Linked DNA regions of Azotobacter salinestris. The protein of the gene in region 1 interacts with the protein of each later gene in a pairwise test. Links are inferred from orthologs where the notes say so. Each region holds a gene or a part of one and is shown in the gene's direction. Other genes may lie near its edges.

Region 1 (4,842 bases):
CAGCGCATCGACATCGCCGGCGAGCAGGCCCAGCTCCACCAGTCCGGCGGTGATCACCCGCACCGTGGCCTCGTGGGCCTCGTTCCAGCGACGGCCGGGGGCGATGTGCCTGAACGCCTCCAGGTTGGCGGCCAGCACCAGCTCGTAGATCGCCTTCTGCTCGGGCGAGAAGGCGCCATTGACCGGAAAGGTGCGGGTGATGTCGCTGGCGTAGCAGTCGAGCTCGCAGCCGGCATCGATCAGCACCAGATCGCCATCGCGCAGCGGCCGGTCGTTCTCCCGGTAGTGCAGGATGCAGGCATTGCGGCCGCCGGCGACGATCGACCCGTAGGCCGGCATCCGCGCGCCGCCCTTGCGGAATTCGTACTCCAGCTCGGCCTCCAGGTGGTACTCGTGAAGCCCCGGACGGCAGGCCTGCATGGCGCGCACGTGGGCGCGGGCGGAGACGGCTGCCGCCTCGCGCATCACCGCCACCTCGGCGGCGCTCTTGCACAGGCGCATGTCGTGCAGCAGATGGTCGAGGGCGACGAACTCGCTCGGCGGCTGGGCCCCCTGACGGGCCTTGGAGCGGATGGTCTTGATCCACTCCATCAGCCGGTGGTCGAAGCTTTCGTTGCTGCCGATCGCATAGTAGACGCGACTGCGCCCCTCGATCAGGCCGGGCAGGATATCGTCGATGTCGGCGATGGGAAAGGCGTCATCCGCGCCGTAGTCGCGCACCGCCCCCTCCTGGCCGGCGCGCAGGCCGTCCCAGAGCTCGCGCTCGGGATCGCGCTCGCGGCAGAAGAGCACGTACTCGCCATGCTCGCGGCCGGGAATCAGGGCGATCACCGCCTCCGGCTCGGGGAAGCCCGACAGGTACTGGAAATCACTGTCCTGGCGGTACTGGTGCTCCACATCGCGGTTGCGGATATACACCGGCGCCGCCGGCAGGATGGCGATGCTGTTGGGCTCCATCTGCGCCATCAGCGCCTTGCGCCGGCGGGCATATTCCGACTTCGGGATGCAGGTCATGTACGCTCCTCGTTGACTGAAAAGGCGTCTGCGCCTCAATGCACGGACGGCTTGGGCGCCGGCGCGACCGGTCCGGCGCACTCGGCGAACAGCAAAAGCGGCGCGACCCGAAGGTATTCCATGACCTCCATGTAGGCCCCCTCGCCCTCCTCGGACTCTTCCAGCGAGCTCTGTACCTGGGCAATGGCGGCAAGATCCTGCAGCACTTCCATGGCTTCCGCGCTCAGCGCCTTGTCGCCGGCAGCCAGGCCGAAACCGCCGAGAAAACCCTGGCACCACTGCCCCAGGGCAGTGGCGCGCTCGGCCAGCGGCGCCTCGTCGGAGGGCAGCAGCAGGACCACGGCGACTTCGCCGCCGGTCAGCTCGCTTTTGACCATCTCCTGCAGGCCGATCAGCGCCTGGCGTACGTTGTCCGGAATCTGACTGCCGAGCAGGTCGGCGGCATCGGACAGCCAGCGGTCGACTTCGAAACCGGCGCCGGCACAGCTGCGGCCGAGCAGCAGGCCGTGCAGCTCCGCCGGGGACACGTCCCTGCCGCTACTGGCCAGCAGGGCGGAGAACGCCGCATAGGGGGATTTATCGGTAGACATATCGGACTCGCCTTCTTCGTGCGCCTGGTCAGGCAGCGCCTTGCAAAAGCACCGACGCCTGTAGGCGCCACGGGAAGCAAATGACTAGAATGTGATCGCGTATCCTAGCATCGGCGGATGCACCAAGACCATCTGAGCACCGCCGGAGTCTCGTACCCGTTCATTCGCATATAAATGAAAAAGAGGCGCCATGGAAGACGACGACCTGAAAGCCCTTGCCCGCCAGTTGGAGCTGCTGATCCAGCGCCTCGAGCAGATCAAGGCCCACAACCGGTTTCTCCTGGCGAATGAAAAGGCCTGGCGGGAAGAGCGCGCCCACCTCATCGAAAAGAACGAAATCGCCAGGCACAAGGTCGAATCGATGATTTCACGTCTGAAAGCCCTGGAGCAGGATTCATGAGCCAGCCGCACACCCTCATCGTCCACATTCTCGACAAGGACTACTGCATCGTCTGCCCACCGGAAGAACGAGCCAACCTGGAAAGTGCCGCCCGCTACCTGGATGGGAAAATGCGGGAAATCCGCTCGAGCGGGAAGGTCATCGGTGCCGAGCGCGTCGCGGTGATGGCCGCCCTCAACATCACCCACGATCTGCTGCACAAGCAGGAGCGTCTGGACCTGCAGGCCAGCTCGACCCGCGAGCAGGTCCGCACCCTGCTCGAGCGGGTCGATCGCGCCCTCGCCAACAATCCGGATGAGCTGACGACCTGAGTCCCATTCGATTCAGGTATACTGGCGATCACTCCCTGGTGTGTACGCCAGTCGGCCACGTCCCTCTCCCGATACGCAAAACCTTGGAGGCTGTACGTGTGACCCGTGTGCATGTCCGCCTGACGGAAAGCCTTAAAGTCATCGGCAGTCGCCACCTTGAACTTTCGGGTTCAAGGGTCAAGCCGGCAGCGGCACTTCGGGGAGTCCGCTTTCTTTGCTTGCCGCGCTGCGGCGAATCCCTCAGCATGGCTGTCAGTCCCACTCTGACCCTTGCTGATTCGGCATGATCGAAACCGCCGGCCTTTCCCGTGCCCAACTGCGCCGCCTGCTCCGCGAGCGACGGCGTGCGCTCGCTCCGCGCCGCCAACGCCAGGCCGCTCGTCGGCTCTATCGCCAGCTGGCGCAGCATCCGCTGTTCCGCCGCTGTCGCCATGTGGCGCTCTACCTGCCCAATGACGGCGAGATCGACCCCGGGCTGCTGCTCGAGGCCGCACAGCGCCGCGGCAAGGCGACCTACCTGCCGGTACTCAACGCCTGGCCGGCGACACGCATGGTGTTCCAGCGCATCCACCCTGGCGAGCCGCTGCGCCTGAACCGCTTTCGCATCCGCGAACCCCGGCCGAACCGGGCCCGGCAGCGCAAGGTCTGGACGCTGGATCTGCTGCTGATGCCCCTGGTCGGCTTCGACCCCGAGGGCGGACGACTGGGCATGGGCGGCGGCTTCTACGACCGCAGCCTGGCCTATCGGGCCCGCCACAGGCACTGTCGCAAACCCGTGCTGCTGGGCCTGGCCCACGAATGCCAGAAGGTCGATCGACTGGCGCTGGCCAGTTGGGACGTGCCATTGGAGGCTACGGTGACGGACCGGTCCTGGTATGCGGCCAGCCGGAGAATGGCGAGACAGGAGCAGTTGCACCGCAATCCCTGCGGTGCCTGCGAATAGTTCAAAGACCGCGGAACGGGCTCGGCGACTGAATGCTCTGCTGTTGTTCCCAATGGCTTTGCGCGTAGCCTGTGGTGACCACCCCCAATCCGAAGAGAATGACAAGAACCCACAGTAGATCTGGCTTGCGCTTCATCGATTGCCTCCCCCTTCAAGGCATATCACGACGATGAACAGCGATGAACGGGTGACTGCGACAGCCACCCTCCCCCCCAAGAAGCGGCGGCATTCTCCGCCAACTCGACCAGTCAATCAAACCCCGGCCATCAATAAGATCGATGCTTTTTTCGGCGTTCCGATGACCGGCACCCGGAGCCAATTTTCATGCCGCACTGGCTGATGAAATCCGAACCCGACGCCTTCTCCGTGACAACACTACAGCGCCTCCGCCAGGCACGCTGGGATGGAGTACGCAATTACCAAGCGCGCAACTTCCTGCGGAGCATGCAACCCGACGAGCTGTTTTTCTTCTACCACTCCAGCTGTCCGCGACCGGGCATTGCCGGGATAGGCCGGGTCGTCACCAGTGCCTATCCGGACCCCAGCGCCCTCGAACCGCACAGCCCCTACTTCGATGCCAGAGCCAGCGCGGAAAGGAATCCGTGGGTCGCGGTCGATGTGGAATTCGTCGAGGCCTTCACCGAAATCATCGAGCTGGCGCGCCTGCGCAGCACGCCGGAGCTGGCGCAACTGCCGCTGCTGCAAAAGGGCAGCCGGCTTTCGGTGATGCCGGTGAGCGCCGGCGAATGGACCGCCATACTGGCGCTGCACTGAGCCGGAAGGCTATCGCGGGCCCTCAGGGCCGGGGAGCATAGGCGAAGACGTCGGCGCGCATCTGCCGGGCCTCCATGCCGGCCTCGACCAGCGCATCCAGAGTGGCATAGACCATGCCCGGCGAGCCGCTGACATACACGTGCAGCGCCCGCAGATCGGCGAAGTCCTGGCGTACCGCCTCATGCAGCAGGCCGCAGCGCCCCTCCCAATCGCACAGGTCGCTGACCACCCGGTGCAGATGCAGGTTGGGCAGGCGCTGCCACTCTTCCGCATAAGGCAGCCGGTAGAAATCCTCCGGTCGCCGCGCCCCCCAGTAGAGGTGGATCGGCCGAGTGAAGCCTTTCGCCCGGCAATGCTCCACCAGACTCTGCATCTGCGCCATGCCGGTACCGGCAGCGATCAGCACCAGAGGGCCATCCGGCAGCTCGGCCAGATGCGCGTCACCGAACGGCAGGCGCACACGGGCAAAGCCCTGACGGCGGATGAAGGCCAGCAGCTCCCGCGCCGAGGTCTCGCGCGCCAGAACGTGCAGCTCCAGCTCGCGCCCCAGGTCTGGCGCCGAGGCCAGCGAGAAGGAGGAGAAGCTGCCGTCCTCGCGCTGCAGCTGCAGGTACTGTCCGGCGTGGTAGCGCGGCGGCTTGCCCGCCGGTACGCGCAGGCGCACGCGGAACACGTCGCCGCCAAGGTCTTCGCAGTCGATCAGCTGGCAGCTCAGCTCGCGTACCGGCAGCTCGCCCGGTGCCAGCACGCCATCCCACTGCAGCACACAGTCCTCCAGCGGCTCGGCCTGGCAGGTCAACAGCTCGCCCT
Region 2 (4,060 bases), 630 kb from region 1 along the record:
CTTCACCACCTACAAGGACGGCCAGACGGCCATGCTGATCCATGTCCTGCAGGGCGAGCGCGAGCTGGTCAAGGATTGCCGCTCCCTGGCGCGCTTCGAGCTGCGCGGCATTCCGCCCATGGTGGCGGGCGCGGCGAAGATCCGCGTCACCTTCCAGGTCGACGCCGACGGGCTGCTCGGCGTCTCCGCCCGCGAGCTGGGTTCCGGTGTCGAGGCGAGCGTGCAGGTCAAGCCGTCCTATGGCCTGACCGACGGCGAAATCGCGCGGATGCTCAAGGACTCCTTCGAGCATGCCGGCGGCGACAAGGCTGCCCGCATGCTGCGCGAGCAGCAGGTCGAGGCGCAGCGTCTGCTGGAAGCGGTGCAGGCAGCCCTGGAGACCGATGGCAAAGCGTTGCTGAGCCCCGACGAGCGGGCCGCCATCGAGACGCAGATGCAGGCGCTGCGCGAGGTTCTGGGCGGGCAGGACACTGCCGTCATCGAGGCGCATGCCCGTCGTCTGGCGCAGATCACCGATGCCTTCGCCGCCCGGCGCATGGATGCCTCGGTGAAGGCCGCGCTGTCCGGCCGCCGACTGAACGAAATCGAGGAGTGAATGATGCCGCAGATCGTTTTTCTGCCCCACGAGGTGCATTGTCCCGAAGGCAAGGTGGTCGAGGCCGAGGCCGGCGAGAGCATTCTCGAGGCCGCGCTGCGCAACGACATCGAGATCGAGCACGCTTGCGAGATGTCCTGTGCCTGCACCACCTGCCATGTGATCGTGCGCGAGGGCTTCGGCTCCCTGGAGCCGTCCGACGAGCTGGAGGACGACATGCTCGACAAGGCCTGGGGGCTGGAGCCGGAATCGCGGCTATCCTGTCAGGCGAAGGTCGGTGCCGAGGATCTGGTGGTGGAGATTCCCCGCTACACCATCAATCAGGTTTCGGAAAAGCACTGAGGGCATGCGCGTGAGTCTGAAATGGACCGACGTACAAGAAATCGCCCTGCAGCTGGCCGATACCCATCCGCAGATCGATCCACGCTACCTCAACTTCGTCGATCTGCATCGCTGGGTGCTGGCGCTGCCGGAGTTCGACGACGATCCCGCGCGGGGCGGCGAGAAGGTGCTGGAAGCCATCCAGGCGGCGTGGATCGAAGAAGCCGACTGATCCACAAGCTGATCTTATGCATTTCACTGGAACCCGCGTATAATCCGCGGGTTTAATTTTCCGCTTTTCAAACCCCCCGATTGACTGGAGCTATCCATGGCCGTTGAACGTACCCTTTCCATCATCAAGCCCGACGCCGTCGCCAAGAACGTCATCGGTGAGATCCTCACCCGTTTCGAGAAGGCCGGCCTGCGTGTCGTCGCTGCGAAGATGGTCCAGCTGTCCGAGCGCGAAGCCGGCGGCTTCTACGCCGAGCACCAGGCGCGTCCGTTCTTCAAGGATCTGGTGTCCTTCATGACCTCCGGTCCGGTTGTCGTGCAGGTGCTGGAAGGCGAGGGCGCCATTGCCAAGAACCGCGAGCTGATGGGCGCCACCAACCCGAAGGACGCTGCTCCGGGCACCATCCGCGCCGACTTCGCCGTGTCCATCGACGAAAACGCCGTGCACGGTTCCGACTCCGAGGCCTCCGCTGCCCGCGAGATCGCCTACTTCTTCGCCGCCACCGAGGTATACGCCCGCATTCGCTGATCAGGCGATGGGGGAGGGTGAATCCATGACCGAAACCACCAGGGTGAACCTGCTGGGGCTGACCCAGCCGCAGCTGGAAGGCTTCTTCGAGTCCATCGGCGAGAAGCGCTTTCGTGCCGGGCAGGTGATGAAATGGATTCACCACTTCGGCGTCGACGACTTCGAGGCCATGAGCAACATCGGCAAGGCCCTGCGCGAGAAGCTCAGGGCCTGCGCCGAGATCCGCGGTCCCGAGATCGTCAGCCAGGACATTTCCAGCGACGGCACCCGCAAGTGGGTGGTGCGCGTGGCGTCCGGCAGCTGCGTGGAGACCGTGTACATCCCGCAGGCCGGCCGCGGCACCCTGTGCGTGTCGTCCCAGGCCGGCTGCTCGCTGGACTGCAGTTTCTGCTCCACCGGCAAGCAGGGCTTCAACAGCGACCTGACCGCCGCCGAGATCATCGGCCAGGTCTGGATCGCCAACAAATCCTTCGGCACCGTCCCGGCCAAGATCGACCGCGCCATCACCAACGTGGTGATGATGGGCATGGGCGAGCCGCTGATGAATTTCGACAACGTGGTCGCCGCCATGCAGATCATGATGGACGACCTCGGCTACGGCATCTCCAAGCGCAAGGTGACCCTGTCCACCTCCGGCGTGGCGCCGATGATCGACGAGCTGGGCAAGGTGATCGACGTGTCCTTGGCGCTGTCGCTGCACGCGCCCAACGACGAGCTGCGCAACCGGCTGGTGCCGATCAACCGCAAGTACCCGCTGGCCGTGGTGCTGGACGCCTGCAGGCGCTACATCTCGCGCCTCGGCGAGAAGCGCGTGCTGACCGTGGAGTACACCCTGCTCAAGGACGTCAACGACCAGCCCGAACATGCGGCGCAGATGATCGAGCTGCTGCGCGACGTGCCGTGCAAGATCAACCTGATTCCCTTCAATCCCTTTCCCCACGCCGGTTACGAGCGGCCGAGCAACAACGCCATTCGCCGCTTCCAGGACCTGCTGCACCAGGCCGGGCACAACGTCACGGTGCGCACCACCCGGGGTGAGGACATCGACGCTGCCTGCGGCCAACTGGTCGGGCAGGTCATGGATCGCACCCGGCGCAGCGAGCGCTATATCGCGGTGCGCCAGCTCGGTGACGAGGCTGCGTCATCCCCCGGTGCCGCCAATCGGACCTGAACGAGGATGTTTATGACCCTGCGCGCTGCGCTGCTGTTGCTTTCTGCCACGCTGCTGGTCGGTTGCGTCTCGACCGGCGCGGTCGACCCCATGAAGACCGAACGGGGCCGCAAGGAGGCTCGCGAGGCGTATATCCAGCTCGGCCTCGGCTACCTCAAGCAGGGGCAGACCGACCGGGCCAAGGTGCCGCTGGGCAAGGCCCTGGCGATGGATCCGGGCGATGCCGACGCCCACGCCGCCCTGGCCCTGGTGTTCCAGACCGAGCTCGAGCCCGCCCTGGCCGACCAGCACTATCGCAAGGCGCTGGCCAAGCGTCCCGGCGATGCGCGCATCCTGAACAACTACGGCAGCTTCCTGTTCGAGCAGCGCCGTTATCAGGATGCCTACGAGCGTTTCCAGCAGGCCGCGGCCGACACCCTGTACCCCGAGCGTTCGCGGGTCTACCTCAATCTCGGCCTGACCGCCGTCAAGCTCGGCCGGCGTGACTTCGCCAAGGAGCATCTGGAAAAATCCCTGCGAATCAATTCGCAGCAGCCACGGGCCCTGCTGGAAATGGCCACACTGAATTTCGAGGCGCGCGACTACGTGGCGGCGCGCTCCTATTACTCCAGTTTCAGCCGCATGGGCGAGCAGAATGCCCGCAGCCTGCTGCTGGGTACCCGCCTGGCGAAGGTCTTCGATGATCGCGATCAGGCTGCCAACTTCGGCCTGCAGCTGAAGCGTCTTTACCCGGGCACGCCGGAATATCAGCAATATCTGTCGGAGCAATGATGAACGCGTCGCAAACCGAGAGCACGGCCGCGGCCTCCGTCAACCCGGGCGAGATCCTGCGCAAGGGCCGCGAGGCCAACGACTGGTCGCTGGCCCAGGTGGCCGGACAGCTGAATCTCTCCACCCGGACCCTGGTCCAGCTGGAGGCCGGCGAGTTCGACCGGCTGCCGGGACATACCTTCGCCCGCGGCTATGTGCGCTCCTACGCCAAGTTGCTGGGCATGGACCAGGCCCGCCTGGTCGAGGCCTTCGACCAGTACACCGGCACCAACGCCAAGGGCAGCGAAGTGCACAGCCTGGGCAAGATCGAGCAGCCGCTGCGGATTTCGCAGAGCATCCTGCGTCTGGTCGGCCTCGTCCTGATCCTGCTGCTGGTCGGCTCTGTCCTGTTCTGGTGGCAGGAGCGCTCGGCGCAACAGGGGGGCCGCAACGCGCTCAACCT

The links. Proteins that work in one complex are often made in the same cells at the same time.
Region 2: the proteins of GCU53_RS15100 (region 1) and ndk interact in binary tests that used the Escherichia coli proteins (3 or more experiments, as listed by UniProt). The link is inferred for Azotobacter salinestris from one-to-one orthologs.

What each region holds. Positions count from the first base shown.
Region 1 is NZ_CP045302.1:3,258,245-3,263,086, reverse strand. Bases 1,515-4,428 are described here. They hold GCU53_RS15100 (5-formyltetrahydrofolate cyclo-ligase), read left to right. Parts: upstream 1,515-2,598; coding sequence 2,599-3,258; downstream 3,259-4,428. Other genes in these bases: GCU53_RS15090 (CDP-6-deoxy-delta-3,4-glucoseen reductase), read right to left, coding at 4,055-4,428; GCU53_RS15095 (EVE domain-containing protein), read left to right, coding at 3,583-4,032; GCU53_RS26565 (hypothetical protein), read right to left, coding at 3,260-3,394; GCU53_RS15110 (cell division protein ZapA), read left to right, coding at 2,001-2,315; GCU53_RS15115 (TIGR02449 family protein), read left to right, coding at 1,795-2,004. Outside these bases: pepP (Xaa-Pro aminopeptidase), read right to left, coding at 1-1,014; more of GCU53_RS15120, read right to left, coding at 1,050-1,514; more of GCU53_RS15090, read right to left, coding at 4,429-4,842. UniProt on the Escherichia coli protein: Involved in the removal of 5-formyltetrahydrofolate.
Region 2 is NZ_CP045302.1:3,884,964-3,889,023, forward strand. The notes cover bases 1-2,960. They hold ndk (nucleoside-diphosphate kinase), read left to right. Parts: upstream 1-1,244; coding sequence 1,245-1,676; downstream 1,677-2,960. Other genes in these bases: hscA (Fe-S protein assembly chaperone HscA), read left to right, coding at 1-595; fdx (ISC system 2Fe-2S type ferredoxin), read left to right, coding at 599-937; iscX (Fe-S cluster assembly protein IscX), read left to right, coding at 948-1,148; rlmN (dual-specificity RNA methyltransferase RlmN), read left to right, coding at 1,702-2,847; pilW (type IV pilus biogenesis/stability protein PilW), read left to right, coding at 2,860-2,960. Also shown: more of pilW, read left to right, coding at 2,961-3,618; GCU53_RS18250 (RodZ domain-containing protein), read left to right, coding at 3,615-4,060. UniProt on the Escherichia coli protein: Major role in the synthesis of nucleoside triphosphates other than ATP. The ATP gamma phosphate is transferred to the NDP beta phosphate via a ping-pong mechanism, using a phosphorylated active-site intermediate.